DNA from 2 places in the Chryseobacterium sp. AG844 genome. Region 2 is predicted to be linked to the other one. Evidence: riboswitches for the same ligand, from Rfam matches in the RefSeq annotation. Region 2 holds a riboswitch; the other holds the start of a gene.

Region 1 (15,651 bases), on a different contig from region 2:
TTGAATGGTATTAATTTTTTGAGAAAATTACATAAATATCATCATGTAGAAATTCCGGCTTTGAAAATTTAGTGTTAAAATTTTTTAAAGAGTAGAATTGACTTGTATTTATGTATTCAACTACGTAGTTTTGTACTTTAAAAAGTAAACACTATGAAATTAGAAATACAACCCATAGGAAATTCTTATTCAGAGGAAGCCATTGATTTGATTTTGACGATCCAGCAGAAAGAGTTTAATATTCCGATTACGATAGAAGATCAGCCTGACCTTTTGCAGATAGAAAGTTTTTACACAGCAGCCGGAGGTAACTTTTGGGGTGCTTTTGCAGATGGTGAACTGGTAGGTTCTATAGCATTGGTTAAATTTGACGAAAGGGCAGGAGCCATCAGGAAAATGTTTGTTAAAAAGGAATTCAGAGGAAAAGAACTGAATATTGCCCAGAAATTACTGGAAGTTTTAATTTCTTTCTGCCATGAAAACAGAATTGATGATCTATATTTGGGAACCATAACGGTACTGAAAGCAGCCCAGCGTTTCTATGAAAGGAATCAGTTTGTAAAGATTGAAAAAAGCAATCTTCCTGCGAAATTTCCTTTAATGAGTGCCGATGATGTTTTTTACCACTTAAATCTTAACTGAATATGAATGTAATCAACGAAGCAGGAATTCTTGCCATATCCACAAGGCTGCACCGCCTCAGTGAACAATTGAGGAAAGACGGAGCATTGATTTATAAAGCATTTGGAATTGATTTTGAGCTGAAATGGTTTCCGGTTATTTTTACCATTTATAAAAAAGAAATAGCAAGTGTAGTAGAAATAGCCAACGAGATCGGTTATACCCATCCATCCACCATAACACTGCTCAAAGAAATTGAAAAGCAGGAGTTGATCCAATGGGAAAAAGATAAACAGGACGAGCGCAAAAGGCTTTTTAAACTCACTTCAAAAGGGCAGGAGCTCATTGAAAAAATGAAACCCGTTTGGGAACTGATGTCACAGGTTTTAGGTGATATTTCCGACAATAAAAATAACCTGCTGACTGCCATTGATGAAGCAGAAGAGAAAATTGCCAATCAGTCTTTTTACCAAAGAGCGATGCAGGTGAAGAACTCGAAGTAAATTTAGGTGTCATTTCAGATCTGGCTGTTCGGCTGTTATGATAAATTAAATATTTAATACTGACAAACTATTGTCACTAAAGTATTTTAATTTTACATCATCAATAAAATAAAAAGCTATGGTAAAAATTGCAGAGAAACAAACTTTTCATGTCAAAACAAGGGAGGACTGGCGGCAATGGCTGGAAGAGAATCATCATACAGAACAATCGGTATGGCTGATCTGCAATACCAGAAAATCCAATTTACCCAATGTTTCCTGGAGCGAACTGGTAGATGAAGCGCTTTGTTTCGGCTGGATTGACAGTACAAGAAAGACTATTGATGAAGGCTCGTTTATGCAGTTATTCAGCAGACGCAAGCCGAAGAGTACCTGGTCTAAAATCAATAAAGAGAAGGTTCAGAAGCTGATAGAAAATAATCTGATGATGAAAGCAGGATTTGAAACCATCAGAATTGCCAAAGAAAACGGCTCCTGGACTATTTTAGACAGTGTGGAAGACCTGATAACTCCGGAAGATCTGAATGAAGCATTTAAAATTCATGAAGGCTCTGAAGCCTATTTTCAAAGTTTGAGCAAGTCCATAAAAAAAATGATGCTGCAATGGATTGTGTTGGCCAAAAGACCGGAAACCAGAAAAAACCGTATAGATGAAATCGCGGGACAGGCCGCTCAGAACAGGAAGCCTAAAAACTTTTAATTTTTTATTGATGATTAATAGATATAAAAACAGGCTGTTCCAAAAAGGAGCAGCCTGTTTAATAGTTTCATTATTGAAATGATATTGTATTAGAATCTCAAAGTCGCTGCAACGGACCAGGTTCTTCCGAAACCAAGGAATCCTGTATTACCGTCTGCAACACCCTGATATACTCTGCCAGCTTCCTGATATGTTTTTCCGGCATCAGGGCCATTGGCAATTTTATCGCCCGCGAAGATATTGGAGCTTAATTCAGAAATATAATATTTGTTGAATAAGTTGTAAACGTTTGCTCTCAATGTCAAAGATTTTTTCGCATCAAGCGTGAATTTGTAAGAAGCTCCTACATCAAATAGGTGATAGCTTGGCAATTTTACAATTCCTTTTTCTCTTGCCGCTTCAGTAAGGAAGTTGATCGGGTTGAACTGAGCATACAGCTTGTCATAATATTCCCAGTTGGCATCGATACTGAAAGCTTTGGTAATATTGTAATCTGCTCCGATGCTTGCTGTTGTCTGTGCCGCATCTCCAACCTTCAGGTCTTTGATATTAATCATTCCGGTTGCTCCTGCTATTTCCTGATTGTTCTGAACATCAAGAATATTGAAGTTAGCGTTTCCTTTATATTTCCAGTTCCCCAATGATACCATTCCTCTCAGTCTAAGATTAGCGAAAGGTCTTGCTTTGGCTTCCAATTCGATTCCCTGGTGTAGTTGCCCAACGTTCAATGCATTATAGAAATAAGCATTTCCAAGGGTTAACTGAGAGAATTTGGAAACATCTGCAGCCGTAGCATTGAATGTTCTTGAAATAAATCGGTCATCCCACTGTGTTCTGTACGCATTGATGTTCACGTCCACATAACGGGATTTGAAACCGTAACCTAATTCCACAGAGAAGATTCTTTCATTCTTGGCATCATTGTAAATATTCTGGTTTGAAGGGAATAAAGCATTGAATAGAGGCTGTCTTGAAATGACTCCAGTATTGAAAAATACATTGTGGTGATCGTCAATATTATAGTTGGCACCTCCTTTTACAATATAACCTGTTTTGTGATACCATTTTGTTTCCTGATTCCCTGGAGTGTACAGCATATAATCTCTTCTCTTGTAATATTGCTCGGAAACAGATCCTTGAACGGATGCACTTAGCTTTTCAGAGCTGTACTCAACCATTCCGTAGATCCCTGCCCATTTTACAAGACCTTCGTTGTGTATGGATACTTTCTGAGCATCTTTAAGCTTGGTAAGCGGCTCCGGTTTTACGGTTTGATTAATATAATATCCTTTTGGAGCATTGGCTGTAGTAGGAACAAATAATGCATCTGAACCAAGCATATCGGTTACGATGTCATACAATGCCCCTTTGTACGTTTTAAGATCGATACCTCCGTTGAAAGTCCAGTTGTTCTTTTTGTAATTAAGGTCTGCAATTACACCATACCAGTCATGAGCATTGATACTCTGCTTTCTCACGATACCAGTGGTTCCGTTCAGAGTAGAGACGTATTGGCCGTTATAATCACCGGAAGATCCTGCAGGTGCCGTAAAGGTAGATTTCTGGAAAGTATTTCCGTTATAATCTGTTACCATACCGCCTCTGTTGTAGCGATAAATCATATCCCAGTTGATCGTACCATCTCCGCCAGCACCATAATTCATGAAATTCATGGTTTGTCCGGCTGCGTTTTTGATAGAACCGTTAAGTCCGGTACCGCCGCCGCCGCGTCCCCATGAGCCGTAAACCACTGTAGATAATTTCAGGTTGTCATTCATGGTCCAGTCCCAGTTCAATGATGCGATAGGCTTATGATAGAAATTAGGAGCTAAATTGAATTGAGAACCATTCAGCATTCCTGTTTGAGGGTTATATCTTCTTCCGTAAGTTCCAAATTGCTGTAAAGTGGCAACATTGGCTCCGGTTGCAGAAGACCTTCTCGTATCGTGTACCTGTGGTGCTCCGGTTGCAATTAAATTGAATGCATGTTTGTCATTAGGTTTAAATCCTGTTGAGAAAAACCATGAGTAACCTTCTCCTTTTGTTCCGTTGATGTATCCGTCACCTTGCCAGCGGGAAAGCAATACGGTTGTTCCCCACTTGTTTTTTAACCCTGAAGAGTACATGGCAGAAATTCTGGAGTAGTTATCGTTTCCGACTTCTCCTTTGATCATTGCTTTTTGCTCAGAATCGGTAGCTTTGGTTACAATATTGATCGTTCCTCCAACAGAAGGTACTACAAATTTGGAAGCACCCAATCCTCTCTGAATCTGAATATTGCTGGCAATATCAGCCAAACCGGTCCAGTTGGACCAATACACGGTACCTCCCTGCATGTCATTCACCGGCTGTCCGTTGATGATCACAGCAATGTTAGCTCCGTCAAAACCTCTCATGTTGATTCTGCTGTCTCCGAATCCTCCACCTACTTTCGTTACGTAAACGGATGGAGTAGACTTCATAATTTCAGGGAATTCTCTGTTTCCCAGTTTCTCCTGAATTTCTGCAGCCTTAATGTTGGAAACCGCAACAGGTGTTTTTCTCTCTTTGGCTGTTTGGGAAAGGTTTCTACCAACCAACATAACCTCATCAATAGATTTGGATTTCTCTAAAGAATCCTTCGTACTCTGCCCATAATAGATGGCGGCCGTAGGTAATACAAGCGCTATAATTAGTCGCTTTTTAAAAGTAATGCTCATGAAATAAACTAGCGTGTTTGATTTTTAAGGCTGCAAAGATGGATAATTATTTTTTAATTAAGTATTAAATCTTAGCGAAGTGATTTTATTCAGTTTTTTAAATATGCTTTATTTCTCGCTTTTTTGAATATGTTAATTATTCCACATCTTTCGTTTACAATTTGTTATAAAAGAGATTGATCAAAAAAAGGGCTTGTTTTTAACGGGTAAAAATAATTATGTGCTTCTCCATATTTTTAAATAAAACTAAATATTCTTGGAAAATATACTATAATAATAGCTATGTATTAAAAGTCAGAGATGACTTGAATCATAATTTTTATACTGTTGTTTTGATAACTTGTATTACCATTTTATTCAAAATCGTATTATTTATGAAAAAAAAATTTTTTGAAAGGTTTTCAGACCGTGTTGTCTGTATAACCGGAAGTCCGGGTGCTTTTATGGGTGCCACTTTACTGGTGGTTGTGTGGGCTGTTTGCGGACCTGTTTTCAATTATTCAGAAACCTGGCAACTTGTTATCAATACCGGTACCACTATTATTACTTTCCTGATGGTATTTCTGATTCAAAAAACTCAGAATAAAGACTCTAAGGCTATTCAGATAAAACTCAACGAATTGATAGCATCCTATGAAAAGGCCAGCAACAGACTGGTGGATATTGAAGATCTGACGGAAGAAGAACTGGACAAGCTTCACAAATATTATGAGAAACTTGGACAACTATCCCAAGAAAAAGAACATTCACAGGATCCCGTGCAAGAATAGTCTTAATACTATTATAATATATATAGCATGATTTTAAAATCTTCTCAAATTGCCCACGCTGATTCACTGTCAGTGAAATCCCTGGTGCATTTCGTCATAGAACTCGAGAAACTGTTTAAACGTATCGGAGAGTATCTTCTTTCCGGACAGGAAACCGTTTCAACGGCTGAAAGTGTTACAGCCGGATTTTTACAGTTTTCATTTTCCCAGATGAAGGATGCCTCCCAATTTTTTAAAGGCGGCATGACAGCGTATACTTTAGAAGAAAAGGTAAACCTTCTTGATGTAGATGCTCTGGAAGCAAGACAATATAACTCTGTATCTCCTCATATTGCTGAGACAATGGCGTTGCAGGCAGGTAAACTCTACAAAACCGACTGGTCTATTGGAGTTACAGGATATGCCACTCCGGTGGAAGAATCAGAAGGGAAGCTCTTCGCTTACTTTGCCATTGCCCACAAAGGAAAAGTGGTTCTTTCAGAGAAATTAGATCTGCATTCCAGAACCAAGCCTGTTAATGCCCAGCTCTATTACAGTGAATTCATTCTGGGATGCTTTAAGCTGGAACTGGATAAGAACCGGAAAAACAAAGAATAAACCGATTTCAATAATAAACTATAATCACTTATGAAAGATTTACAACTGAAAAATAAATCTGTCCTTATTACAGGAGCAGACAGCGGAATTGGTAAAGCCATCGCTCTTTTATTTGCTAAAGAAGGAGCTGATATTGCCTTCATACACTATCATGATGCCAAAGATGCCATGAAAACAGTGGATGAAATTAAAAAAACAGGAAGAAAAGTTCTTTCGTTTGAAGGAGATATTAATGACAGCAAATTTTGTGAATCTGTTGTTAATGAAGTTGTATCCAAATTAGGAGGAATAGATATCCTGATCAATAATGCCGGAACCCAGGTTCCCTGTGAAAGTATAGAAAATCTTAAAGAGGAGGATATCCGCAAGACTTTCGATTCCAACATTATTGGAATGATCCTTCTGACAAAGATCGTATTCCCTTATTTAAAACAAGGAGATTCTATTATCAATACTACTTCAGCTACTACCTATCTGGGACATGAAGAATTACTGGATTATTCAGCAACCAAAGGCGCTATCGTTTCGTTCACCCGTTCATTGGCACTGCAGGCTAAACCTAAAGGAATACGGGTGAATGCTGTTGCACCCGGACCGGTGGCCACGCCGCTTACGGAAAAAACATTTGGAGAAGAAGATGAAGATCAGAATAAACCGCCGCTAGAACGTAATGCTTCTACCGAAGAAGTGGCAGCAAGTTTTCTATTTCTTGCCACAGATGCTTCATCACAGATAACGGGACAGGTTCTTCATCCTAATGGAGGTTTAATTGTTAACGGTTAATCTTAACGGATATGAATGGAGTTATTATTCAGTTTTTCCATTGGTATCATCCCGGAAACCTATGGAATGAGTTTGCTGAAAAAGCAGAATATTTAAAAGATTTGGGGTTTACTGCCGTCTGGTTTCCTCCTGCCAATAAATGCAGTCTCAATAGGGAAGGCCGTGGTTATGATGTCTATGATCTTTATGATTTGGGAGAATTTGATCAGAAAGGAAGTATACCAACCCGATATGGGACGAAAGCTGAATATTTACTCGCCATAGAGAAAGCGCATGGAGCGGGAATGTCTGTATATGCAGATATTGTTTTAAATCATAGGATGGGAGGAGATGAAGAAGAAAAGATTATGGTACATCAGCTGAATGAAGAAAACCGTAATGAAAGAATCTCTGAAAATATGGAGGTTTCAGCCTATACGAAATTTACTTTTCCGGGAAGAAAGGGAGTGTATTCGGACTTTATATGGGACTACCGCTGTTTCAGCGGCATTGACTATGTGATCAGAGAAGGTGAGGAGATGAAGGGGGTTTTTAAAATCCATAATGAATATGGTGAGGAGTGGACAGATACAGTAAGTCATCAGTTCGGTAATTATGATTATCTGATGGGAGCTGACATAGAGTACCGTAATCCTTATGTTGTGGAGGAAATGAAAAACTGGATCAGATGGTATATGGAAACAACGAAAGTAGACGGAATCAGATTGGATGCCTTAAAACATATCTCCTCCGACTTTTTGAAAGACTGGATCTACTATATTAAAACAGAAGTAAATCCTGAATGTTTTGTTTTAGGCGAATTCTGGAAAGACGAGGCAGAAAAAATTGAGTATTTTTCCGATAAAATGTCTGATCTTATCTCTTGTTTTGATGCTCCGCTGCATTATAATTTCTTTAAAGCATCACAGGATGGTAAAGATTATGATATGAGCCGGATTTTAAAAGGAAGTTTCCTGGAAAAGAAACCGGTATTCTCTGTTTCTTTTGTTGAAAATCACGATACACAGCAGCTGCAGGCTCTTGAATCTGCGGTGAAAGACTGGTTCAAGCCCTTGGCTTATGCTATTATTCTTCTTACCGATGAAGCTTATCCCTGCATATTTTATCCCGACCTTTTTGGTGCAGACTATATCGATATAAAAGATGAACAGGAAGTGCATATCATCATGCCGAAGGTTGAAGAACTTCCTGGTCTGCTTGAAGCGAGAAAGCTTTTTGCATATGGTGAGCAGATCGATTATTTTGATCATCCCAACTGCGTGGCTTTTGTACGGAAAGGAGATGAAAAGCATCCGGGATGCATTGTAATTTTGTCTAACAGTGAAGAGGGTTATAAAGAAATAGAACTGGGAAAAGAACATGCGGATTCAGTTTATACCGATTTTTTAAAGAACCGTCATGAAGAAATTTATACAGATAAAAACGGGAAAGCGGTGTTTACTGTAAATTCTGGTTCGGTAAGTATATGGGTAAAAAAACAAACACCGTAATGATTGGCAAATTTTCAGGCCTTTTATTCTCTGCGAACAGCTATTCTAATTTTAACTTACCATATAAGCTCCTGTAATTTTAGATACCACATCTCTGTATTTTGGACAAAAATGGTCTTATAGTTGCAGATTTACCACCAATCAATCACTAAATTATTATAATATGGAAACTAAAACGGCAACCAAAAAAACACCAGCCAAAAAAGCAACAACAGCAAAAGCAAAAACTCCGGCTAAAAAAAATGCAGCCAAAAGTTTGGAAGATCTTTTTGAAGATGCGCTGAAAGATATTTACTGGGCTGAAAAAGCACTGCTGAAAGCGCTGCCGGCAATGATGAAAAATGCAACCAGTGAAAAGCTTAAACAAGGCATTGATAAGCACATTACGGAAACAGAAGGCCATGTGGAAAGATTGGAAGAATGTTTTAAAGCATTAGGAAAAAAAGCCCAGGCAAAAAAATGTGATGCTATGCAGGGATTGCTGGATGAAGGAAAGAGCATTATGGAAGAGACAGAACCGGGAGCAGTAAGAGATGCGGGCATTATTGCAGCAGCGCAAAAAGTTGAACATTATGAAATTGCTACTTATGGAACACTGGCAGCATTCGCAAAAGTATTGAAGGAAGAAGAGTGTCTTAAAAACTTTTTAAGCACATTGGAAGAAGAAAAAAAATGTGATGAACTGCTTACAAAAGTTGCTGATACCAATCTTAACAGCAAAGCCATGTAAATACAATCTTTAAAAAGGAGACCTGAAAAAATCAGGTCTCCTTTTTTTATTGAAATCCGGAAAGGTTTAAAATGCAGCATTTTTATTCTGGTTGATTTTGTATCAGTTTTAGTATATTTGTGGATATTATTTGTATCAATTTGGTTTTTAATAATGAACTGTAATTGAATACCCAAACTGTTATACTGTAAAAGAAAACTGTATTCTGCCATTTATAAAGTTTAAAAATGCCCCAACTTAGCCTGTTCGAATCAGCAGATCTGTACGAATTTCCAAAAGACCTTCTGGAATACAGAGAACATTTCCTGAATCAGGAAGAAGCTGACCGCCTTAAAATTCATCTGCTTGAAACAGCTCCCTGGAAACAGCGTACCCAGAAAATGTACGATAAGATGGTTCTGACCCCACGCCTAACCGCCTGGTATGGAGATGAGAAAAATGCCTATCCTGCAGACAATGAACTCGATGCCCATCATTGGACACCCGAACTGTTTTCTTTAAAACAAAGAATAGAAGAAACATTTGGGTATCAGTTCAATTCCGTACTGTTGAACCTTTACAGAGATCATAACGATTCTGTTGCCTGGCATCGGGATAAGGAAAGCAGATATGGGAAACGTCCGGTGATTGCATCAGTGAGTCTGGGGCAGACCAGAAATTTTGATTTCAGGAAAAAAGACCATCATCAGAGTAAATACAGCCTGCCTCTTCCTCACGGATCATTATTGATTATGAAAGGAGACCTTCAGGAAAACTGGGAACATCGTATTGCCAAGTCTCTAACCTCTATGAAGGAGCGTATTAATCTTACATTTAGGTTGGTTAGTAAGTCGTAAAATATTTATTCATAATGTTTTATGAGTAGGCTATAAATGTTTTAATCTTTTTTTTGGCAGATAAATTGTTGCATTTATAAACAAAGTCATTGTTTGACTTCATTAATATCACCACTTAAAATTTATTATTATGAAAAATCTTGTAGTAACAATTTTTGCATTGGCTGCTTTAACGGCCTGCAAAAAAAACGAGCCGACAACCACGAGTCAATCTGAGGAAAGTACCACAATGTCTGCCCCTGCAGAATCAGGAATGACGGTAAGCGACTCCACCAAAATGTCAGACACCAAAGATCAGAAAAGTGCTCTCAGCGATCAGGACAAAAAGTTTGCAGATAATGCAGCCATAGGAGGACTGATGGAGGTAATGATGGGAAAACTGGCCGCGACAAACGCTGAAAACTCATTGGTAAAATCTTTGGGATCAATGATGCTAACCGATCATTCCAAAGCGAATGACGAGCTTAAGAATTGGGCATCAGGAATAGGGTATACCTTACCCACAAGTTTGGATGCCGAAAAGCAGAAGATGTATGATGACCTGAAAGCTAAGAAAGGTAAAGACTTTGACAAAAAATATACAGATCTAATGGTCAGTGATCATAAAGAAGATGTGGAAGCCTTCAAAAAAGAGGCATCTGAAGGAACAGAAGCTTCATTAAAATCTTTCGCAGCGAAAACCCTTCCGACACTTGAACATCATTTGCAGGAATCGGAAAAAGCTAAAAATGCAGTCAAATAATATTCAGTTTATATGACCTGCATCATAAATATGAACATAAAGTATTTAATAATTTTGATGTGATTAAATATTATTTTGTTCTTGATTATAGTAAGGCTCCTCTTTTGAAGAGGAGTTTTTTGATTATTCTTTCTTTTTATATTCTTCAATTTTCTTAAACTGTCTGTAAGAATCTTTCAGGATACGAAGCTGTTCAGATACAACCTCACTACTTTTTGGACTGAGATCACCAGTATCCAGAGCATTTTGATAAGCTTCAATAGCTGCTTTTTCGCCAAACACCACATTTTCTAATGTAGATTCAATCAGATTTCCCATGGTAAAAGAATTTTTAATGTCAATCCATGTTCTGTGAACAGCTCCTGCCATGGACGTTGAGTCCTCCGGAGTACCTTGCTTTTCTGTGATGAGGTTGATCAGTTCATTTTTCATGATTTTCGACTGCGAAATCATATGTTCATATTCATCTTTTACATCCGGATACATTTCCCAGACTTTTCCCTCAACTTTTTCAAAGCCTTCCTTCCTGTCGTTGGTAATGTGTAGTAAGTCATTAAGTACCGATATTTCCTGCTGATGATTCATAATATAATTTTTAAAGTGAGCTATAAAATTAAAACTTACCTGACGGACTCTTTATAATCCTGATCATATCTCAAAAATAATAGGCTAAAGTCCTTTCTTTTTTCAACAAAAAGCTGCACCTTTGCCCAACAATGGGGTGCTACAGATAACGGTGGCTGAGATGATACCCAGGAATATACTTCCACACCTGATCCGGATAACGCCGGCGTAGGGATTGCTTATTGATCATCTCATCATTTGATTTCTAATAATTAATATGATGCAGGACATTTTAAAACAAATTACCTTACCGGAATGGTTCGGAGTCTTATTTTCAGTAATCCAGGTTTTACTGGCCCGTAAAAACAATGTCAACAACTATCTTTTCGGAATTGCAGGTATTCTGCTTACACTCTATGTAATGCTAAATTCGAAGTTGTATGCTGAATTTACCTTAAATCTTTATTATCTGATCATGAGTATTTACGGATGGCTGTACTGGAAATTCGGGAAACAAAGATCCGAAATGGAAATCTCTGTTACCTCAACTGCAGAAAAATGGATTACCGGAGGAATTGTTCTGGGAACTTTTATCTTATTCTGGTTCTTCCTGACTCATTTTACCGACTCGGATGTTCCGGTCTGGGATTCTCTGGTGAGCGCCTTTGCCTGGGCCGGAATGTGGCTGATGGCAAGAAGAAAAATTGAAAACTGGGTAATACTGAATGTCAGTAATCTTATTTCAATCCCGCTAATGATTCATAAAGAATTATATCTCTATGCTGTTTTAACGTCGTTTTTATTTTTAGTGGCCATTTCAGGATATATAGAATGGCAGAAAATCATTAAATCCAAAGCTAATGCTGAGTATTAAAGAGATCAGGCAAGAACTTCAGGGCGCCTCTGTAATTTCTGATAAAGTAATGCAGCATATTCATGAGGAAGGACTGCTTAAGATCTGGGTTCCCCAAAAATATGGCGGACTCGGCTACCGTTTTGAAGAGGGGCTTAAAGCCTTATTTGGCTGGGCTGAAACCGATGGAAGTTTCGGCTGGATGCTGACACTCTGTGCCGGTGCCAATTACTTTTCCAGAAATATAAAACCTGAAATTGCTCAATCATTCTTTACACATTCTGAAACCTGCTTTGGAGGAAGCGGAATGGTTGGCGGGACGGCAGAAAAACAGGATGACAGCACGTATCTGATCAACGGTTCATGGAATTTTGCAACAGGAGCACCTCATTTGACTCATTTTACATTGAATGCCAGGGTTATGGAAAATGGTAAGGTTATAACGGATAAAGACGGCAATGAGATCATCCATTCATTCATCGTTCCTAAAGAGGAGGTTCATATTATCCCCAATTGGAGCTCTATGGGAATGAAAGCCAGCGGAACCTATTCTTTTGCCATTAAAAATGTCGTTGTCAGTGAAGATTACAGCTTTGTTTATGATACTTTTTTCACGAATGATATTCTGGACAGCATTCCGTTCCGGGTTTTTGCGGACTTAACACTGTTGGTCAATTATCTTGGAATCGCTTCTCATTTTATTGAAGAGGCAGAATGTATTCGTCCTGAAATCAATTTCAAACATTTTACTGAATCTGTTGAAAAACATTTGGAAAAGGTATTCAGCATAGCCGGAGAAATAGAACAAATACTCGGCGGTCACAAAGAGATTCCGGAGGATAAACAACACGTGATTCATCAGTATGGAGTAGAGCTGGTTCAAAAATTATCCCGTCAGATCCTTACTGTTTATACACAGCTGGGAATCCGGGCAACCGATACTGATTCTGCAGTGTACCAGATATTTTGCGATTATTTTACAGCGATTATGCATTCCAATTTCAGGCCTTCTGCAGATGATCTGGACTTTTCTTTCTGAGTTAAAGTTTCAGAAAATATTTCTTTTAATAAGTATTTTATGTGAATATTTTGTTAATAATGTTCTTTATTGAGGAAATTGTACAATAAATTTTAGTTATTTCACTATATTTGGACTAAACTAAAACCTGAAATAAGCCCAACATAACACCTGCTAAAATAAGAGCAACCAGATTACAAAAACATTATGAAAGACTTATTTTCACTCAACGGAAAGAGGAAGGATCATGTAATTATGTATTTTAAAAAAGAGAGGTATCCATTGGTAGAAAATGATAACTGGATTACGGTTACAATTAAAGAATGGTACCGGACAATGATCATATCCTGCTTAATATGCAATGACTTAGTCACTTTAATTATCGTAAGAACAAAACTCACTCCATTTTACGAAAAATATACAGTACTGTAAGTTGATTTCTGTTGATACTTTTGTAAAAATAGATGGCCGGAACAGTTGATGGTGATATTGATCCCCGGAAAGGAGTTATATTCTTATCCGGCAAGCCATTCTTCCCGAAGAACCGCATAAATAACATCATCAACCCATTTGTTTTTCCAAAACAGACTTTTTACAAAATGACCTTCTTTTCGTAAACCGATTCTTTCCATTAATAGAATAGAAGCGGTGTTGTCCGGATCCACAGACGCTGTAATTCTGTGTTTATGTAAATCATCAAACAGGTGACTTATGATGCCTTTTAAAGCCTCAGAAGCATATCCTTTTCCCTGAAAAGACGTATTTAATGTAATTCCCAGTTCTACCTGTGCATTTTCATCTCCGGTAAAATGAACTCCGATATCTCCGATAACCGTTTTTGTTTCTTTATCCGTAATTAACAGCTGATACCAGCTTTCAGGCTGGTTGAATTCTTTAGTATTTTTCAGGATAAAATTTTCCACCTCTTCCAGCGTTTCAGGGATCCAGCTTTGAAATCTATTGGCTTCAGCATCGGAACGGTAGTCGAAAATGTCTTGTTGATCCTCAATCGTAATATCCCGTAGAACCAATCTTTCTGTGTAGTGCTGCATAAGGGTAATATAATTTCGGACAAAAATAGGGGTAATTGGTAGTTATTCAATGGGGAATTCAAGTTTTTATGAAGATTAAAGCTAATTTATTTCAATAAAAACGATAAAATATTTGCAAATACCATTTAAATACTTACTTTTGTACCGCTTTAAAAATAAAAATACGGGGGATTGGCGCAGTTGGCTAGCGCGTTTGACTGGCAGTCAAAAGGTCACGGGTTCGAATCCCGTATTCTCCACTAAAGAGCTGTAATATAATGTGTTACAGCTCTTTTTTTGTGGTTGATATTTTGTCCCCGCAATTCCAACAGAATATGCTAGATTTGAAATAAAAAATCAAACATGGAATTTTCTCCTTTTAATCCTGTGATTAAGCTTTGTCTGCAAGGAATGAATTTTGAAGACAAAGGAATGCCTGAAAAAGCAGGTGAATTATTTTTGCAAGCCTGGGAAGAAGCTACGGATGACCATGAAAAGTTTCTGGCAGCTTATTATCTGTCACGTAACCAGAAAACAACTGAGGATCAGTTGAAATGGCTTGAAACTTCTTTAGAATTTGCTTTAAAAATTAATGATGATACCGTTAAAAGTGCATTGCCCGCTCTTTATCAGAACATTGCTCAATGCTGGGAGAAGTCGGGAGATACAGAAATGTCAAAAAAGAATGCTGAACTGGCATTACAGTTAAAAAACCATCCGTCCGACAAAGGACCTTTTTATCACGGAACAAAAACAGATTTAAAAATTGGAGATTTACTGAAAGCAGGCGGAAGTTCCAATTATCAGTCTGACCTGAAAATGAATCATATCTATTTTACCGCTTTGGTAAACGGAGCAGGACTTGCTGCTGCATTAGCAAAGGGAGAGGGTACAGAACGTGTGTATATTGTAGAACCAACAGGAAATTTTGAGAATGATCCCAATGTTACCGATAAGAAATTTCCCGGAAATCCCACCCGCTCTTATCGTTCCGAAATGCCTTTGAAAATTATCGGAGAAGTGACAGATTGGACCAGACCAGCTCCTGAAGATCTTCAGAGATTCCGCGAAAAGCTGGAAAACAATAACGGGGAGATTATCAATTAGTCTCCTCATTTATTTTTGATGATCGTTAATATATTCCAAGATTTTATCAATAAGCATAGAGTTTCCACCTCCGTTATTTCGGAGATCAATAGCCAATTTTTACTATTTCTTTTCTGATGCGGCAACTGCTTTATCGGGCAACTTATTAAAATCATTCCTACTTCCAGACATACTTCTGAAATCCAGAAAAGCCGATTTGTGATCAACAATTTTGAACACATAAGGCTTTGCGATTACCGATATCAACCAGGCAAGGGATCTTTGAACTTCATTTACGGTCTGTAGAAATATTTAGCATGAAAAATACCTACTTTATAGGTAATGTCTTATATTTTAGCAATAAAGTGTTTTAAATAAATTATCTTTACACTATTGGTAAAAATGATTGGTTTTGTGTAGAAATATTCTTACGGTTGGTTTTCTGTTTGCTTTTCTTTTGTTTTATTCTCAACAATACACGGTGCAGTTTTTCAATACAGATAACGGACTGCCTCAGAATAGTGTAAAAGATATTATAAAAGATAAATATGGTTTTATCTGGCTGACTACAGAAAACGGAATTGTAAGATATGACGGGCTTAATTTTTTTGTTCATAAAAAATTTCCA
Region 2 (15,651 bases):
GACATTAAAAAATTAAAAGATTACGCAGAAGAGGATCTGGAAAACGTCGGTCCAGACTCCATCGGTTACGAAAACCTGCAGGAATACATTTTCAATCTTTCCAAACAGAAATTCAGTGAGAGATCACAGGCAAGATGGATATCTTCCATCAAAGCTTTCTTCAAATTTCTGCTGGAGGATGAATATCGTGAAGACAATCCTGCGGCGTTACTTGAAGGTCCTAAACTGGGATTATATCTACCTGATACTTTAAGCCTGCCTGATATCAACAAAATTATTGCTGCTATTGAGGTCAATACAGATCTTGGAAAAAGAAACCAATGCATCATAGAGGTTCTATATGGCTGCGGACTTCGTGTTTCCGAACTGATCGATCTGAAGATATCCAATATCAACTTCAAAGAGCAATATATCAAGGTACACGGAAAAGGAAACAAAACCCGTTTTGTTCCTTTAGCTGATTATACGGCTGATCTGCTTGAAAGTTATATCAAAGAGGTTCGTTCTAAAGGTAAAATCAATAAGAAATATGAAGATACTCTGTTTTTAAACAGCCGTGGAACTTCCATGTCCAGGGTAATTGTATTTCTTATTATTAAAGAACTTACAGATAAAGCAGGGGTTAACAAAAAAATATCTCCACACACATTCAGACACTCATTTGCAACCCATTTATTACAGAATGGAGCAGATTTACGTTATATCCAGGAAATGCTGGGACATTCCAGTATTACAACAACGGAGATCTACACGCACCTGAAAACAGAAGAATTAAGGGATGTTATTTTGAGTTATCACCCGAGAAATATTAATATTGCTCAATGAAACTATTGAAATATTGCCCAAGCTGCGGCAAAGAGTCCTTACACTGGGATGGTGAAAAGAAATGGAGCTGTCCGGAATGTGGTTTTACTTTGTATAATAATGTGGCAGGCGCGGTAGCGGTTGTCATCAGATGTGGAGACGAAATTTACCTTACCAGAAGAAACAGAGACCCTAAAAAAGGAAAGCTGGATCTCGCGGGAGGATTTGTTGACCCTAAGGAAAGTGCAGAGGAAACCTGTAAAAGAGAACTTTTTGAAGAACTTCAGCTTGATATCGATATTTCTAACCTGAAATACCTTACCAGTCTTCCCAACATTTATCAATATAAAGAAATTGATTACAATACGATCGATCTCTTTTATGAATACAATGTTGCGGAAAAATTTGAGGTAAGTCTTGAACTCTCTGAAATCTCAGAAGCAGTCTGGATTCCTTTACAGGATCTGGATCTTGAAGATATCGCTTTCGATTCTCAGAAGAGATTTTTTGAGAGCTATATAAAGAAATAATTTTTGTAAAATATTCTCCCGTAGATTTTACAGATCAGCAGATCATTGTTTAAACAATATGCTTGGTTTGTAAAATCTGCGGGAGTTTTTTTAGGAGAAACTAATAGGTTTTAGTCTTCAGCATTTCTTCAAAATACTGAATCAGCAATGCTCTTTCAGCTTCTGAAAGATTGGCTTCTTTATGATAAACAATATAACCGGGCATCGGCATTGTTTTATTCTGAATGGTCTGAATGGATTTAGTCAGCATATTCTCCTTCAAATCCTTATTATAAGTTCCCCAGGTCGAAAAATTAAGATGTTCCCTACCTTCATTCACATGGCTTTTTACAGACCATGAAATGGGTGCGATAAAAGCATATTTCGGATAAACCGTTTCATTGGAATGGCAGTCATAGCAAGCGTTTTTAAGCAACGTTCTGACTTTTTCCGGTGATTTCCTTGAATCAACAAAGTTGACCGCAGAATCAACGGGTTTATTCACCCTGTCAACAGGGAAAAACTGAATCAGGGCAAACGCCACCAATGTCCAGAATACCATTTTCTTAGCCATCTTCATCTGCTTACTTAGCTGGAGTTAAAACAGCATTACCGGATTTAAATTCTTTTTTCTGCACTTGCTTCGTTGCTGCAGGTTCTGCAGACACCGGAGTTTCTGACGGAGATGGAGTGGCAGGTGCCGGAGCCGGCGTTGTTACAGTTGGTGATTTCGGACTATCAAGTGTTCTGGTATCTTTCAGATCCCAGTCCTCTCTCGTTTCCCATAAGGCTCTGACAATAACTTTTTTATAGAAAATATAAGCATCTTCAGCAAAAATATCATTCGCGAAATCTGCTTCGTCCCAATATTTGTTTCCGTTATTGTCCACAAGAATCCTTACGACATATTCTCCAGGTCTGAGTATATCAAACTTTACCTTATCTCCTTTGGTATATTTCTGATAAGCTACCTTGTCAGAATCCATTAACTGAATCCAGTAATTTGCTTCCGGCGGATTGGAAACAGAGAACTCAACACTTCCAAACTGATCTACTTTGGCAACATCAAAGTCAAAACGCTTTGATTGGGTATTTTTGGCATAGAATGAATATACGGTTTCCTTAGGAACTGTAAGTTCATAGCTTTTGCCCATCACAAAGTCGGATTGAACATGAATCTGGTAAGGATTTGTTTCGGAGATTTTAGCAGTGAACGGTAAAGTTGTTAAACTGTCTCCTTTGGCTCTTAAAGTCCATTTTGAAGGGTCAATTTTATCAACAATATAGTTTGATGCAATTTTCAGATCTGCCTTTGGAGCGATAGAAGTTCCGTCGTTATCACTAAAGACATCCATAGCATTTTTCTTATTATATCTGTAAAATAAAGAAACGCTATAGGCACTGTCTTTTTTCGGACCTTTATTATGGGTGAAGATCAGCTTTTCATTTGCTTCCTGACCCACATTATCCTTTACAGCATCAAACCAGATTCTTACAGAGTCTGATTTCGGATTGTGTGTTATCTTGACATCCTTTAATTTCTCGTTCAGCGACTGTACCTTTACTTCATCAGGATTTCCTTCAAAGGTCATCAGAACTCCTCCGGCTATCTCTTTCATTTCTACATACTTCACCGGTTTTTTGGAAGGGTATACCTTTAAGTTTAATCCTGAAATGGATTTCTCAACATTCACCGGATCTTTCTGGAACCCTACTTTTTCTTTTCCGGGATCATACATTGAATTTCCGTTCTCATCTTCAAAAGCAATAATTTTGTATTTTCCGGGAGTCAGATAATTTAATTCGTAATATCCATCTTCATCTACCTTAGTGATATAGTAAGGCTTTTTCTTGTAATCCATGGTATCTTTTACCTGATACAATCCTACCACTAGCTTATTTTCTGTTGTAGTTCCGGTTTTCTTTTTAGTATCGAGGGCATCCTTTACTTCACCACTGATATACAAATCATCCAATTTGTCTCCTGTGGAAAAAGCAAAATTGAAATACCTAAGTATATTAGATTCGTTATTATCAACAATTGAATTTCCAAAATTGAAATTATAAGTGGTATTGGCCTGAAGGGTATCTGTCCACTGAATCAGAACAAATTTGTTGGCAATATTCGATGGAAGTATTCTCGTTATTCCTTTAATAGGAGGTGAAATAATCAGGTTTTTATTGATATCCTTCAATGTCACATATTCATCAAAATCCAGACGGAGTTCACGAATATCTCTTTTGACATTGATTCTTGTTGTATCAATGTTTGAGCTTAAAAACTTGGGTGCCAGGGTATCTTTAGGCCCTCCGACAGGAGATCCTACTCTTGCACATGAATGTACAAGAAAACAGATAATGAGTAATAAAAGAAACCTTTTCATGAAAATGTTTAGGCAAAAGTAAACATTATTCTCCAAAAACTTCCTGTCCGGAATTCAAAGTATCTTTATTGTCGTGCATAACGGTATGCAGCTTTTCCTTCTGCAAAGGGAAATCTTCGAATAAACCAGACAATGCAAGTGCTGTATATACTTTGTTTGAATATTTATTTCCAATAGCTACAATGGTAACCTTAGATTTTAAAAGATGGGCAAATACTGAGTTGGTGCCATGCCACCATCCGTTGTGATAGGTCAGCTTCTCGCCATTATCAAATATTTTCATTCTGAATCCTAATCCATAATTATTCATTCCTGCTTTTTCATTGCTGTAAGGAGTGAATACCATCTGCATCAGTTCCGGTTTCAGGAAATTTTTCGAAAACATTGCTTTTGAGAAGTTGTATAAATCTCTTGGTGTCGTGTACACATTTTTATCTCCGTAAATCAGATCAAGTCTGTCTAAAGGATACAACTTATTTCCTCCATAATAGAAAGACTGCGAAGCTGTAGGAATATCTTTTTCCTGGAAGATGTACGTGTTATTCATTTTCAATGGTGTGAAAACCATTTCTTTCATCGCCTGAGGGAAAGGAGTTTTAGTCACTTTCTCAATTAATAAAGCCAATAAAGCAAAATTCGTATTGCAATACATGAATCCTGTATCCGTATCTCTTGCCAGATCTGGTTTATATTTGATAATCATATTCAAAACATCTTCATTGGTAATGAAAGGTTTTGACAGTTCTGCCGGGACAGGCTGTATTTTGGTGATAAAATATTCGTATTTCGGAAGACCGCTTCTTTGATCCAGCAAAGTCTGAACGGTAACATTCGGGTATGGAAACCCCGGAAAAAACTGAGTAAGATGATCCGTTAATTTTATTTTTCCGGCCTCTATCAGCTTCATCATTGCCATTGCCGTTAAAGTCTTTGAAACTGAAGCTACATGCAACGGTGTATTTTTGTCGATCGGCATCTGGTTTCCTTCTCTTCCGAAACCTCTGTAATTTTCATAAAGGATTTCATCTCCTTTGGCAACAAGAATTCCGCCGCTAAGGTCTCCTCCTTCCCATATCTTTTTGTAATACTGGTCTATATAGCTTACGGTAGTTTGTCTGTTCAAAAGCTGTCCGTCACCTTTTGTAAAAATATCACCCAGATCTACATTTCCATAGTTGGGCAGATTGGTTGTATTTTCAGCAGAAACTTCTTTGGCTTCAGCCTTTTTTTTACAGGAAAACAGGGATAAAAGAACAGTTAAGATAAGTACAAAATTACGCGTCGTCATGAGATTCAAAAATGAGCGGCAATTTAATAAAACTCAAAATAAATAATAAATATGAGGTGGATATTATGAATTATTTAACATAAATGGATGGAAAAGTAAAATATGGAAGGGCAAAATCATCAGAAAAGGCGGATTTACAAAAAGTAAATCCGCCTTTATATTTTATTTTTTAAACAACTTAACAGTGTGAAGCTACAATTTTATCTACAATAAACTGAGCCAGTTTTTCTTTACTTTGATGGGTCCATCCTGCAATATGAGGTGTAACAATGGCTTTCTCCGATTCAAGAAGATATTTCAGATCTTCATTTTCTGATTCAATGTTCTCGAAAGAAGACTTTTCATATTCCAGTACATCAAGACATGCACCTTTTACTTTTCCGGACTTCAATGCTTGTACTAAACTTTTAGTTTCCACATTTTTTCCTCTTGCAGTATTGACAAAATAAAAATCGTTTTTCATCTCTGCAATGAAAGTTTCGTCAATAAGATAGTGGGTTTCTGAAGTTAAAGGAATATGCAGGCTTACGACCTCTGCAGACTGTTTCAGTTCTTCCAGTGAAACCTGTGTTGCATATTCATCTGAAAGATCAGGAAGAATATCGTGGAAAATCACCTTACATCCGAACCCTGAAAGTCTTTTTGAAGTAGCTTTTCCCATGTTACCATAGCCAATCAATCCCACTGTTTTTCCCAACAGCTCATCTCCTCTGTTTTCTTCACGTTTCCAGATGCCGTTTTTCACTTCCTGGGAAGCAATAAAAAGTCTGTTCATGATCACCAGCAGCATTCCCACTACGTGCTCCGCCACAGAATCTCTGTTTCCCTCCGGAGAATTGATCAGCTGAATTCCAAGTTTTTCAGCAACAGGAATATCAATATTTTCCATTCCGGCACCTACTCTTGCGATGAACTTCAGATTCTTCCCTTTTTCCAGAAAGTTTTTGTCCAGTGGAATACGGCTTCTGATAATAATTCCATCATAGTTCTCAATTTTATCACAAACCTCATTATAAGACGATGTAAAATCCTCTTCTAAAATAAAATTCTGAGCCAAAAGCTGTTTAGTAATAAGAGGATGGTTTTTATCTAAAAGAAGTATTTTCATTTTTTATTAATGATTTTAGAGATAGGAACAGATTCCTAAATGATTACAATTTTATTCTACCGCAAAGTTCGCAAATTTCTGAAAAAACAAATGCTTTTAAGCTCGCAAAGGCGTTAGCACTCAGCAAAGTTTAAAAGCATTTTTATTGATAAAGTATATAAGCTTACTTTTTTTCTTTCTTAGATTCCTGTGGTTCCTGGAATAGTTTTTTAAGCTCTACAGACTCCAAAGGTTTCATTCTTCCGGAAAGGATTAATGAAAGTTCTTTTCTACGGAATGCTGCTGCAAATCTTTCCTTTTCCTCATCTGTTTCAGGAATCATTTCCGGAATAGGAATCGGACGGTTGAATTCATCTACTGCAACGAAAGTATAAATCCCGGCATTCGTATGAACTTTCTTCTGGTTGATTGGATCATCCAACCATACATCTACATACACTTCCATGGAAGTAGAAAATGCTCTTGAAACTTTAGACTCCAACACCACAACACCACCTTCCGGGATCGGATGGTTGAAAGATACGTGGTTTACTGAAGCTGTTACTACTCTTCTTTCACAGTGTCTTGCTGCTGAAATAGACGCACAACGGTCCATTTTTGCTAAAAGCTCACCACCGAAAAGGTTTCTTAAAGAATTGGTTTCGTTCGGAAGAACGATATTGGTCATAATGGTCAGAGATTCTGACGCTTTTTTTATTTTTGCCATCTAGTCTTAGTGTTGTTTGGGACAGCCGGAGCAGATTGTTTTACTTTTCCGGCGGGTTTTACTAATGAATCTTTTTTCAAAGAATCTGTAACGGGTGTTTCCGGAGTATCTACTTTCATCTTCACCGTATCTTTTACGATCCTATGGGTAGAAGTTTGTACTGAAACATTATTGAAAGATTTTTTTCCGAAAAGAAGTTCCTGCTGGGTAAACGCCAGGTATACAATTCCAAGAACAGGGATAATCAGAAGGAAAAGCCAAAGAATTGTTTTTTTGAATTTAAAATCCTTTTCACGATTCACTGAAGCATTTACTTTTTCCCCGTTATTGATATCTGAAAATCTGATTTCTTCCAATCCGTAAAAATCCGGACGTCCGGATTCTATTCTTTTTCCCTTGAAATGGGTATGTCCTTCTTCAATGAAAACGGTTCCAAGATTCTGAATGTCAAGAACCTGTTCGGCCTGAAGTTTTTTCTTCCAAAAATCAGTCTGAATTTTAAGATCACTTCTTGAAGCTTCCAGAGACATCTGTTTTTGTTCTGCAATAAAGGCAGTAAGGTCTTCAGCCCGGACTTCATAGTCTATGGCAAATTCAATCTGACTGGCCGGAGGTAAGATGCTTCCGTTTTCAGAATTGATAATTGCCTTAGAATTTTTCAGTGAAAACACCCCAAAGCCTGGAACTGTGGCAGTTCCAAATTGTTTTAAGTATTCTAAAATATATGCTGAAATATTCATTTGGCAGCAAATTTATAACTTTTTCGGGACTTTTTGTAATATTTAATGGATATAAAAAAGACTGCCGGAACAGTCTTTTGATTATTCTGTATTAAAACAGATATACTGTTATTTAAACTGTTTTTTTTAAGTTTAAAAATGGTAAATCTATTAAAAAGCAAACACCGATTTGTCAATTACTGAATTTTCCAGCTTACTCCAAACATAAAGTTCGTTCCTGCCTGTGAAAAATAATAAGGCTGCCCATCATAAACAGATCCGTTATTAACATATTTTTTATTGAACAGGTTATTCACCAACAACTTCAATGCAATTTCATTATTGGCAATTTTAAACTGGTACTGAGCATTGAAATCTGTCAGGAAATAATCTTTAAGCTGCAGATTGGCATCTTCGGTATTGTCCAGATATTGTTTTCCAACATACTGATTCATTAAAGCAAACTGGAAATTTTTTGTAGGATTGAATTTCAAACCTAAATTGGCTATAACATTTGGAGAAAATGAAATCTGGGTATTTCCAAGGCTTTTAGGAACATCACCATTCTGAATATTAAAATCCTGGTTTCTGTTCTGGCTTAATGTTACATTTCCTGAAACCTCCCATTGTTTGGATAATTTTGCCAAAGCACCAACCTCAATACCTCTTCTGTAGCTCTTCCCTGAGTTTGTTCTGATAAATGCTCCTACGTTATTCAGTTCTCCGTTCAGAACCAATTGGTTCACATAATACATATAATACACATTAGCAGTAAAAGAAACGATTCCGAACTGTTTTTCAAAACCGGCTTCAATATCGTGAAGCTTTTCTGCTTTTACATCATTATTGGCCATCAGGTCATCTCTGTTGGGTTCACGATGGGCGTGGGCGTAAGAAAGGAATATTTTACCTCCGTCAATTCTGTAATTCACTCCGGCTTTTGGATTAAAAAACAGCCAGTTTTTACTTAAATCTGCCCCTTCACCATCACCAGCCGCCAGAATCTTTGTGTTGTAATTTATTTTTCTGAGCTGCAAGTCACCAAAGAATTCAAAATTATTCAATCTTAATAAAGCTTTTGCAAAACCAGCCACCTCATTCTTTACAGAGCGGTTTCTGTAGTATTCACTTTCCTCAATCTGAGGAAAAAATACTCCTGTTACATTTCCATAGTGTCTTCCGTAATACTGATTGACCACAGCACCGAAGTTCAGATCTAAATTTTCAAACTTTCCGTACAATGTAGAAACCATTCCGTAGAAATCGTTGTTCAGCCATTTTTTTCTGATAAAGTCTGAAGCTTTTATCGTTTGTCCTCCTTCTGTTATATTGGGAAGGTTATATCTTGAAAACGGATCTCCCTGCTTGTAGTTTTCATAATATCCTTTTCCTTTTGTATAGTGGAACGTGGTTTCCAGATTCCAGCGGTCGTTGAATTTTTGTTCCCACAGCAACTGATAATGATTCTGTCTGTAGTTATCCGTTTCATTATCATAGAAACTTACAATATTCTCCCAACTGGCATCGTAAATGGCCCCTGAAATATTGAATTTGGGATCAGTCTCCCAGGTTTTACGATCAATCCCATTCCATGCCTGATAGGTTTTCTCTTTTCCGCCAAAAGCCATTAAACGTAATTTCGTATTTCCTTCCTCAAATAAAGCAGTGAAATTATAAGAATGTAAGCTGGATGAAGCTCTGTCGATGTATCCGTCAGAATGAATATGGGTATATCTTCCCATCACGGAAAGTCGGTTTTTCCAGAATTTCCCGGAACCTATTTCTGCTGAATATTTGTAAGTATTAAATGAACCGTAGCTATCATCCGTTTTAAAATAAAATTTCTCTTCAGGATCCTTGGAAAGTACGTTAATACTTGCTCCGAAGGCAGAAACCCCGTTATTGGAAGTTCCTACTCCCCTCTGAATGACAATCTGTGAGGCAGAACTTGTCAAATCCGGAACATTGACAAAAAAAGTTCCCTGGCTTTCAGAGTCGTTGTATGGAACACCATTCATCATCACATTGATGGCACTTCCCGAAACACCACGAATTCGGAAACCCGTATATCCTACCCCGTTTCCGGCATCTGACGTCGAAATAATGGAAGTTTGGTTTTTCAAAAGAATAGGAAGATCCTGTCCCAGATTCTTACTGTCCAGATCTTTCTGTACATTGACGATTTCCTTTGCTACCGGAAGCCTTTTGGTAAAGTTGACTGCTTCAATTTCCCTGACTTTCAGAGAATCTGTACTCTGAGCCTGTATAAAAGCCGCAGCTCCTACGGTAAGTCCTAAAAAAAATAATCCTTTCATTCTATAAATCTTTAACATTTAATGAATAAAAGGGGTTGAGCAATAATGTAACAATTTTATTAATTTAACAGTCTAGCAATTGGTATATTGTTATACTGTTTCATTGGTACATTTTCAATTCCCTAAACAGCATTACCTGTTCCAGGTTCATTGGGTATAATCTCAGCCTTTTAAAGCACCCCTTTATTTCAGCCGCAAAATTACAAAAAATATATGAACTGCGATCGGGTTACGAGATGCGGGCTTTTGAATATCAGATTACGTGGTAAATAAATAGTTACAGAATGGAAAAGACACTATGAAAAATAGGAGTTATCAAATAAATCATTCATCATTCATCATTTATAACTCTTTAGTAGGTTTTGTTGTTGGCATCGATATAGTAGTAATTCGAGCCGTCTTTTGTCACTTCAAACATTTTACCCAGTTTCCAGCTGAAATTTCTTTTAATATTGGAATATTCAAACGGAATAATCACTTTATTGTTAACATCAATGATTCCAAATTTATCATTATTGGAAGCAACAATCATTGGATTAGCTACATCATCCCCTTCAAGAATGAACAGATACTGATATTGAGGATAGATCTGATATTGTCTGTAATCTGCGGCATTTACAAATTTTGATTTTTCAATGATTCCGTAAAAACCATTCAGGATATAAGCTTGGAATAACTGTTGTTTATATTCTTCAAATTTACATTTTCCAAAATCGGTATCTTTAAACTGATAGACTCTCTTACCAGACTGATCTATGCGGTAAGAAATCATATTTTTCTCCACCGTAGCATAGTCTTTTGTTCCAAATTTTCTCACTTTTTCATTGGGTGAATTCAGAAGATTACAGTCTTCATAAAAAAATACGGCAATATGATATTCCGGCTGGATAATAAATTTCCCGTTCTGATTGACATACCCGAACTGATCTCCTTTTTTTTTAGGAATCAAAACAGGAAGATCTTTATTGATCACTACCAGATCAGCATTAGGTTTGCTGGCTGAAGCTGCTTTTTTAACCGTAGTTTTTGTTCCTTTTTTCACAGGAATTTTCTTCACAGATTTGGTCTGCGAGAAAACGAAAATCGAAATAAAAACACATAAAACATTCAGGATATTTTTCATATTCTCCATTTGATTACAAAAATACGACCAAAAATAGATATTATAAAATTCATATTTATAAAGAATCTAAATAATTTCATTCTTATAAAATTGTAAAATTTCGTAATTTTGGGAACATTTTGAAATGTTTGATAATTTTAAAAAACTTTTGAAAAAGTGTGGATTATGCTGACTTTATTCGGTTAATGTTGCATCAAAATGCGAGAACTCAAAATGTCATTAATTGTATTTATACACACCGGTAAAGAAAAAGCTGACCTAGCTTTAATTTTGAAAGACCTTCTATTATGAGTATTTATAAAGATTACATCAAAGAGATTGAAGAAAGAAAAACCCAGGGGCTTCATCCAAAGCCAATTGATGGTGCTGAATTACTAAGCGAAATCATTGCACAAATTAAAGATTCAGATAATGCTGACCGACCGGACTCTCTTAAATTTTTCATTTATAACACACTACCCGGAACTACGAGTGCAGCGGGAGTAAAAGCAAAATTTTTAAAAGAAATTATTCTGGGTGAATCCGTAGTAGAAGAAATTTCCCCGGCATTTGCCTTTGAATTATTATCTCATATGAAAGGCGGACCTTCTATTGAGGTTCTGCTGGACCTTGCTTTAGGCAACAATGCAGCTATTGCTAAAGAAGCTGCCAACGTTCTTAAAACTCAGGTTTTCCTTTATGAAGCAGATACGAACCGTTTGAAAGAAGCATTCAACAGCGGTAACGAAATTGCAAAAGAAATCCTTGAAAGCTACGCAAAAGCCGAATTCTTCACTAAACTTCCTGAAGTTGCTGAAGAAATTAAAGTAGTTACTTATATTGCTGGTGAAGGAGATATTTCTACAGATTTACTTTCTCCTGGTAATCAAGCTCACTCAAGATCAGACCGTGAACTTCATGGAAAATGTATGATCACTCCTGAAGCTCAGGAAGAGATCAAAGCTTTACAGGCAAAGCATCCTGATGCAAGCGTTATGCTGATCGCTGAAAAAGGAACAATGGGTGTTGGATCATCCAGAATGTCCGGAGTAAACAACGTGGCTCTTTGGACAGGAAAACAGGCCAGCCCATATGTACCATTCGTTAACATTGCTCCTATTGTAGGAGGAACAAACGGTATTTCTCCGATCTTCCTTACCACAGTAGACGTTACCGGAGGTATCGGTATTGACCTTAAAAACTGGGTAAAGAAAGTTGACGAAAACGGAAACCCGGTTCGTAATGAAAACGGTGACATTGTTCTTGAAGAAGCATATTCAGTAGCAACAGGAACTGTTTTAACAATCAATACAAAAGAAAAGAAATTATATAACGGCGACCAGGAACTGATCGACCTTACCAAATCTTTCACTCCGCAAAAGATGGAATTCATCAGAGCAGGAGGATCTTACGCGGTCGTATTTGGTAAAAAACTACAGACATTTGCTGCTCAGGTTTTAGGTATTGAAGCGCCAACAGTTTTTGCTCCGTCAAAAGAAATCTCTCATGAAGGACAAGGACTTACGGCTGTAGAAAAGATTTTCAACAGAAATGCTGTTGGAACTACTCCGGGAAAAGTATTACACGCCGGTTCTGACGTTCGTGTACAGGTTAATATTGTTGGATCTCAGGATACAACAGGTTTGATGACCGCTCAGGAATTAGAATCAATGGCAGCAACTGTGATTTCTCCAATCGTAGATGGTGCTTACCAGTCCGGATGCCACACGGCTTCTGTTTGGGATAAAAAAGCTCAGGCTAACATTCCTAAGCTGATGAAATTCATGAACGAGTTCGGACTGATTACAGCCCGTGACCCGAAAGGTGAATACCACGCCATGACTGACGTTATCCACAAAGTTCTTAACGATATCACTGTAGACGAGTGGGCTATCATTATTGGTGGTGACTCTCACACCAGAATGTCTAAAGGAGTTGCTTTTGGAGCTGACTCAGGAACTGTAGCTCTTGCATTGGCTACCGGTGAAGCATCTATGCCGATCCCTGAATCTGTAAAAGTAACTTTCAAAGGTGAAATGAAGCCTCACATGGATTTCCGTGATGTGGTTCATGCAACGCAGGCTCAGATGTTAAAGCAGTTTGGAGGAGAAAACGTATTCCAGGGTAGAATCATTGAGGTTCATATCGGAACACTTCCTGCTGACCAGGCATTTACCTTTACAGACTGGACTGCCGAAATGAAGGCAAAAGCTTCTATCAACATTTCTGAGGATAGCACTCTGATCGAATCACTGGAAATTGCAAAAGGCAGAATCCAGATCATGATCGACAAGGGAATGGATAATCACAATAAAGTTCTTCAGGGATTAATTGACAAAGCCAATAAGAGAATTGCAGAAATCAGATCAGGTGAAAAACCTGCTTTAACTCCTGATGCAAACGCTAAATATTATGCTGAAGTTGTTGTAGACCTTGATGTAATTGTTGAACCAATGATTGCTGACCCGGATGTAAACAATGACGATGTATCTAAAAGATATACTCACGATACCATCAGAGACCTTTCTTACTATGGAGGTGAGAAAAAAGTAGACCTTGGTTTCGTAGGATCCTGTATGGTCCACAAAGGAGACCTTAAGATCGTTTCCCAGATGTTGAGAAACCTTGAAAAGCAACAAGGAAAAGTAGAATTCAATGCTCCGCTTGTAGTGGCAGCTCCTACTTATAACATCATTGATGAATTAAAAGCTGAAGGTGACTGGGAATTACTGGAAAAATATTCCGGTTTTGAATTTGATGACAACGCTCCAAAAGGAGAAGCACGTACAGAGTACAAAAACGTAATGTACCTTGAGCGCCCGGGATGTAACCTTTGTATGGGTAACCAGGAAAAAGCAGCGAAAGGAGATACTGTTTTAGCAACTTCTACCCGTCTTTTCCAGGGAAGAGTAGTTGAAGATTCTGAACGTAAAAAAGGAGAATCCCTGCTTGCTTCAACTCCGGTTGTTGTTCTTTCTGCAATTATCGGAAGAATCCCAAGCATTGATGAGTATAAAACTGCTGTTGAGGGAATTGACCTTACTACTTTCGTTCCTTCTATTAAAGAATTAACAAGTACAAGCGCTCACTAAGAGATTGATAATAAGTCGCAAGACTATTGAATAACTATATTATTGGAAGATTTTATCCCTTAAGGGTTTAAAATCTTCCAATTTTTTGTTTAGAACGTTTCTATTTTAAGATAATTACGTTTTTTTTTCGATAAAAGCTGGAAAATAAATTCTAATTTTTCTTAAATTGAAAGTTATAAAATCTATTGATTTCAGAATCAAAAACACCCTGTTTATGGATTATAGGAACGTTTTTTGATGCGTAGATAAGTGATTTTCTTTTTCAACACAGGGAAAAGAAGCATTAACAGAACAAGAACAAAACTAAAATACGATATGACTTTTGATATTGATATGATCAAAAAGGTGTACGAACGTTACCCTGAAAGAATTGCAGCAGCAAGACAAATTGTGGGAAAACCTCTTACCCTTTCAGAAAAAATCCTTTACACCCACCTTTGGGAAGGAAATGCTACACAAGCGTATGAACGAGGGAACTCTTATGTGGACTTTGCACCGGACAGAGTAGCGATGCAGGATGCTACCGCACAGATGGCACTTTTACAGTTTATGCAGGCAGGAAAAGCTAAAGTGGCTGTTCCTTCTACTGCTCACGCGGATCACCTTATCCAGGCTAAAGTAGGTGCTGATAAAGACTTACAGGAAGGGATCAACAAAAACTCCGAGGTATTCAACTTCTTAAGCTCTGTATGTGATAAATACGGAATCGGATTCTGGAAACCGGGAGCAGGTATTATTCACCAGGTTGTCCTGGAAAACTATGCATTTCCCGGAGGAATGATGATTGGTACCGACTCGCATACGGTAAACGCCGGCGGACTGGGAATGGTTGCTATTGGTGTAGGAGGTGCTGATGCGGTAGACGTAATGGCAGGAATGGCCTGGGAACTTAAAATGCCTAAACTTATCGGAGTAAAATTAACCGGTAAAATGAACGGATGGACTTCTGCAAAAGATGTGATCTTAAAAGTTGCCGGAATTCTTACCGTAAAAGGAGGTACAGGATGTATCGTGGAATATTTCGGTGAAGGTGCAGAATCTCTTTCCGCAACCGGTAAAGGTACGATCTGTAACATGGGTGCTGAAATCGGGGCTACCACTTCTACTTTCGGATATGATGATTCTATGAGAAGATATCTTTCCGCTACAGGAAGACAGGACGTAGTAGATGCCGCTGATAAAATTGCTGAACACTTAACGGGGGATGCTGAAGTATATGCTAACCCTGAACAATATTTCGATCAATTAATAGAAATCAACCTTTCTGAATTGACACCTCACTTAAACGGACCTTTCACTCCGGACTTAGCAACTCCTGTTGCTGAATTCAGAGCTAAAGCTGAAGCTAACGGATGGCCATTAGAAGTGGAATGGGCGCTTATCGGTTCTTGTACCAACTCTTCTTATGAAGATTTATCAAGAGCGGCTTCCATTGTAGAAGATGCAGTATCAAAAGGCGTTAAACCTAAAGCTATCCTGGGAATCAATCCAGGTTCTGAACAGGTAAAATTCACAGCAGAAAGAGACGGATTCCTGGATTCTTTCAGAAAATTTGAAAACGCAAGAATCTTTACCAATGCCTGTGGACCATGTATCGGACAATGGGACAGAGAAGGTGCGGAAA

The links. A riboswitch is a leader RNA that binds a small molecule or an ion and turns the genes downstream of it on or off. The one in region 2 is predicted to bind thiamine pyrophosphate.
Region 1: linked by a shared signal. The riboswitch ahead of pnuC (nicotinamide riboside transporter PnuC) and the one ahead of DEU40_RS11040 (TonB-dependent receptor) in region 2 are both predicted to bind thiamine pyrophosphate.

Annotation. Positions count from the first base shown of each region.
Region 1 is NZ_QGTV01000003.1:208,486-224,136, forward strand. Features, by position in the region: gene DEU40_RS04815 (GNAT family N-acetyltransferase) at 154-642, shown strand; gene DEU40_RS04820 (MarR family winged helix-turn-helix transcriptional regulator) at 645-1,124, shown strand; gene DEU40_RS04825 (YdeI/OmpD-associated family protein) at 1,243-1,824, shown strand; gene DEU40_RS04830 (TonB-dependent receptor) at 1,914-4,523, opposite strand; gene DEU40_RS04835 (low affinity iron permease family protein) at 4,898-5,293, shown strand; gene DEU40_RS04840 (CinA family protein) at 5,321-5,890, shown strand; gene DEU40_RS04845 (SDR family oxidoreductase) at 5,921-6,673, shown strand; gene DEU40_RS04850 (alpha-amylase) at 6,685-8,163, shown strand; gene DEU40_RS04855 (ferritin-like domain-containing protein) at 8,327-8,893, shown strand; gene DEU40_RS04860 (alpha-ketoglutarate-dependent dioxygenase AlkB family protein) at 9,121-9,729, shown strand; gene DEU40_RS04865 (DUF4142 domain-containing protein) at 9,860-10,471, shown strand; gene DEU40_RS04870 (PA2169 family four-helix-bundle protein) at 10,595-11,056, opposite strand; TPP riboswitch at 11,179-11,287, shown strand; gene pnuC (nicotinamide riboside transporter PnuC) at 11,313-11,909, shown strand; gene DEU40_RS04880 (hypothetical protein) at 11,896-12,927, shown strand; gene DEU40_RS04885 (GNAT family N-acetyltransferase) at 13,422-13,958, opposite strand; tRNA gene DEU40_RS04890 (tRNA-Ala) at 14,124-14,197, shown strand; gene arr (NAD(+)--rifampin ADP-ribosyltransferase) at 14,610-15,044, shown strand; gene DEU40_RS04900 (ATP-binding protein) at 15,436-15,651, shown strand, end outside.
Region 2 is NZ_QGTV01000009.1:77,492-93,142, forward strand. Features, by position in the region: gene xerD (site-specific tyrosine recombinase XerD) at 1-825, shown strand, start outside; gene DEU40_RS11005 (NUDIX hydrolase) at 822-1,334, shown strand; gene DEU40_RS11010 (heme-binding domain-containing protein) at 1,435-1,893, opposite strand; gene DEU40_RS11015 (Ig-like domain-containing protein) at 1,898-3,697, opposite strand; gene DEU40_RS11020 (serine hydrolase domain-containing protein) at 3,723-4,985, opposite strand; gene DEU40_RS11025 (2-hydroxyacid dehydrogenase) at 5,164-6,093, opposite strand; gene DEU40_RS11030 (acyl-CoA thioesterase) at 6,257-6,799, opposite strand; gene DEU40_RS11035 (hypothetical protein) at 6,787-7,539, opposite strand; gene DEU40_RS11040 (TonB-dependent receptor) at 7,716-9,833, opposite strand; TPP riboswitch at 9,935-10,026, opposite strand; gene DEU40_RS11045 (WG repeat-containing protein) at 10,186-10,956, opposite strand; gene DEU40_RS11050 (bifunctional aconitate hydratase 2/2-methylisocitrate dehydratase) at 11,244-14,027, shown strand; gene DEU40_RS11055 (aconitate hydratase) at 14,343-15,651, shown strand, end outside.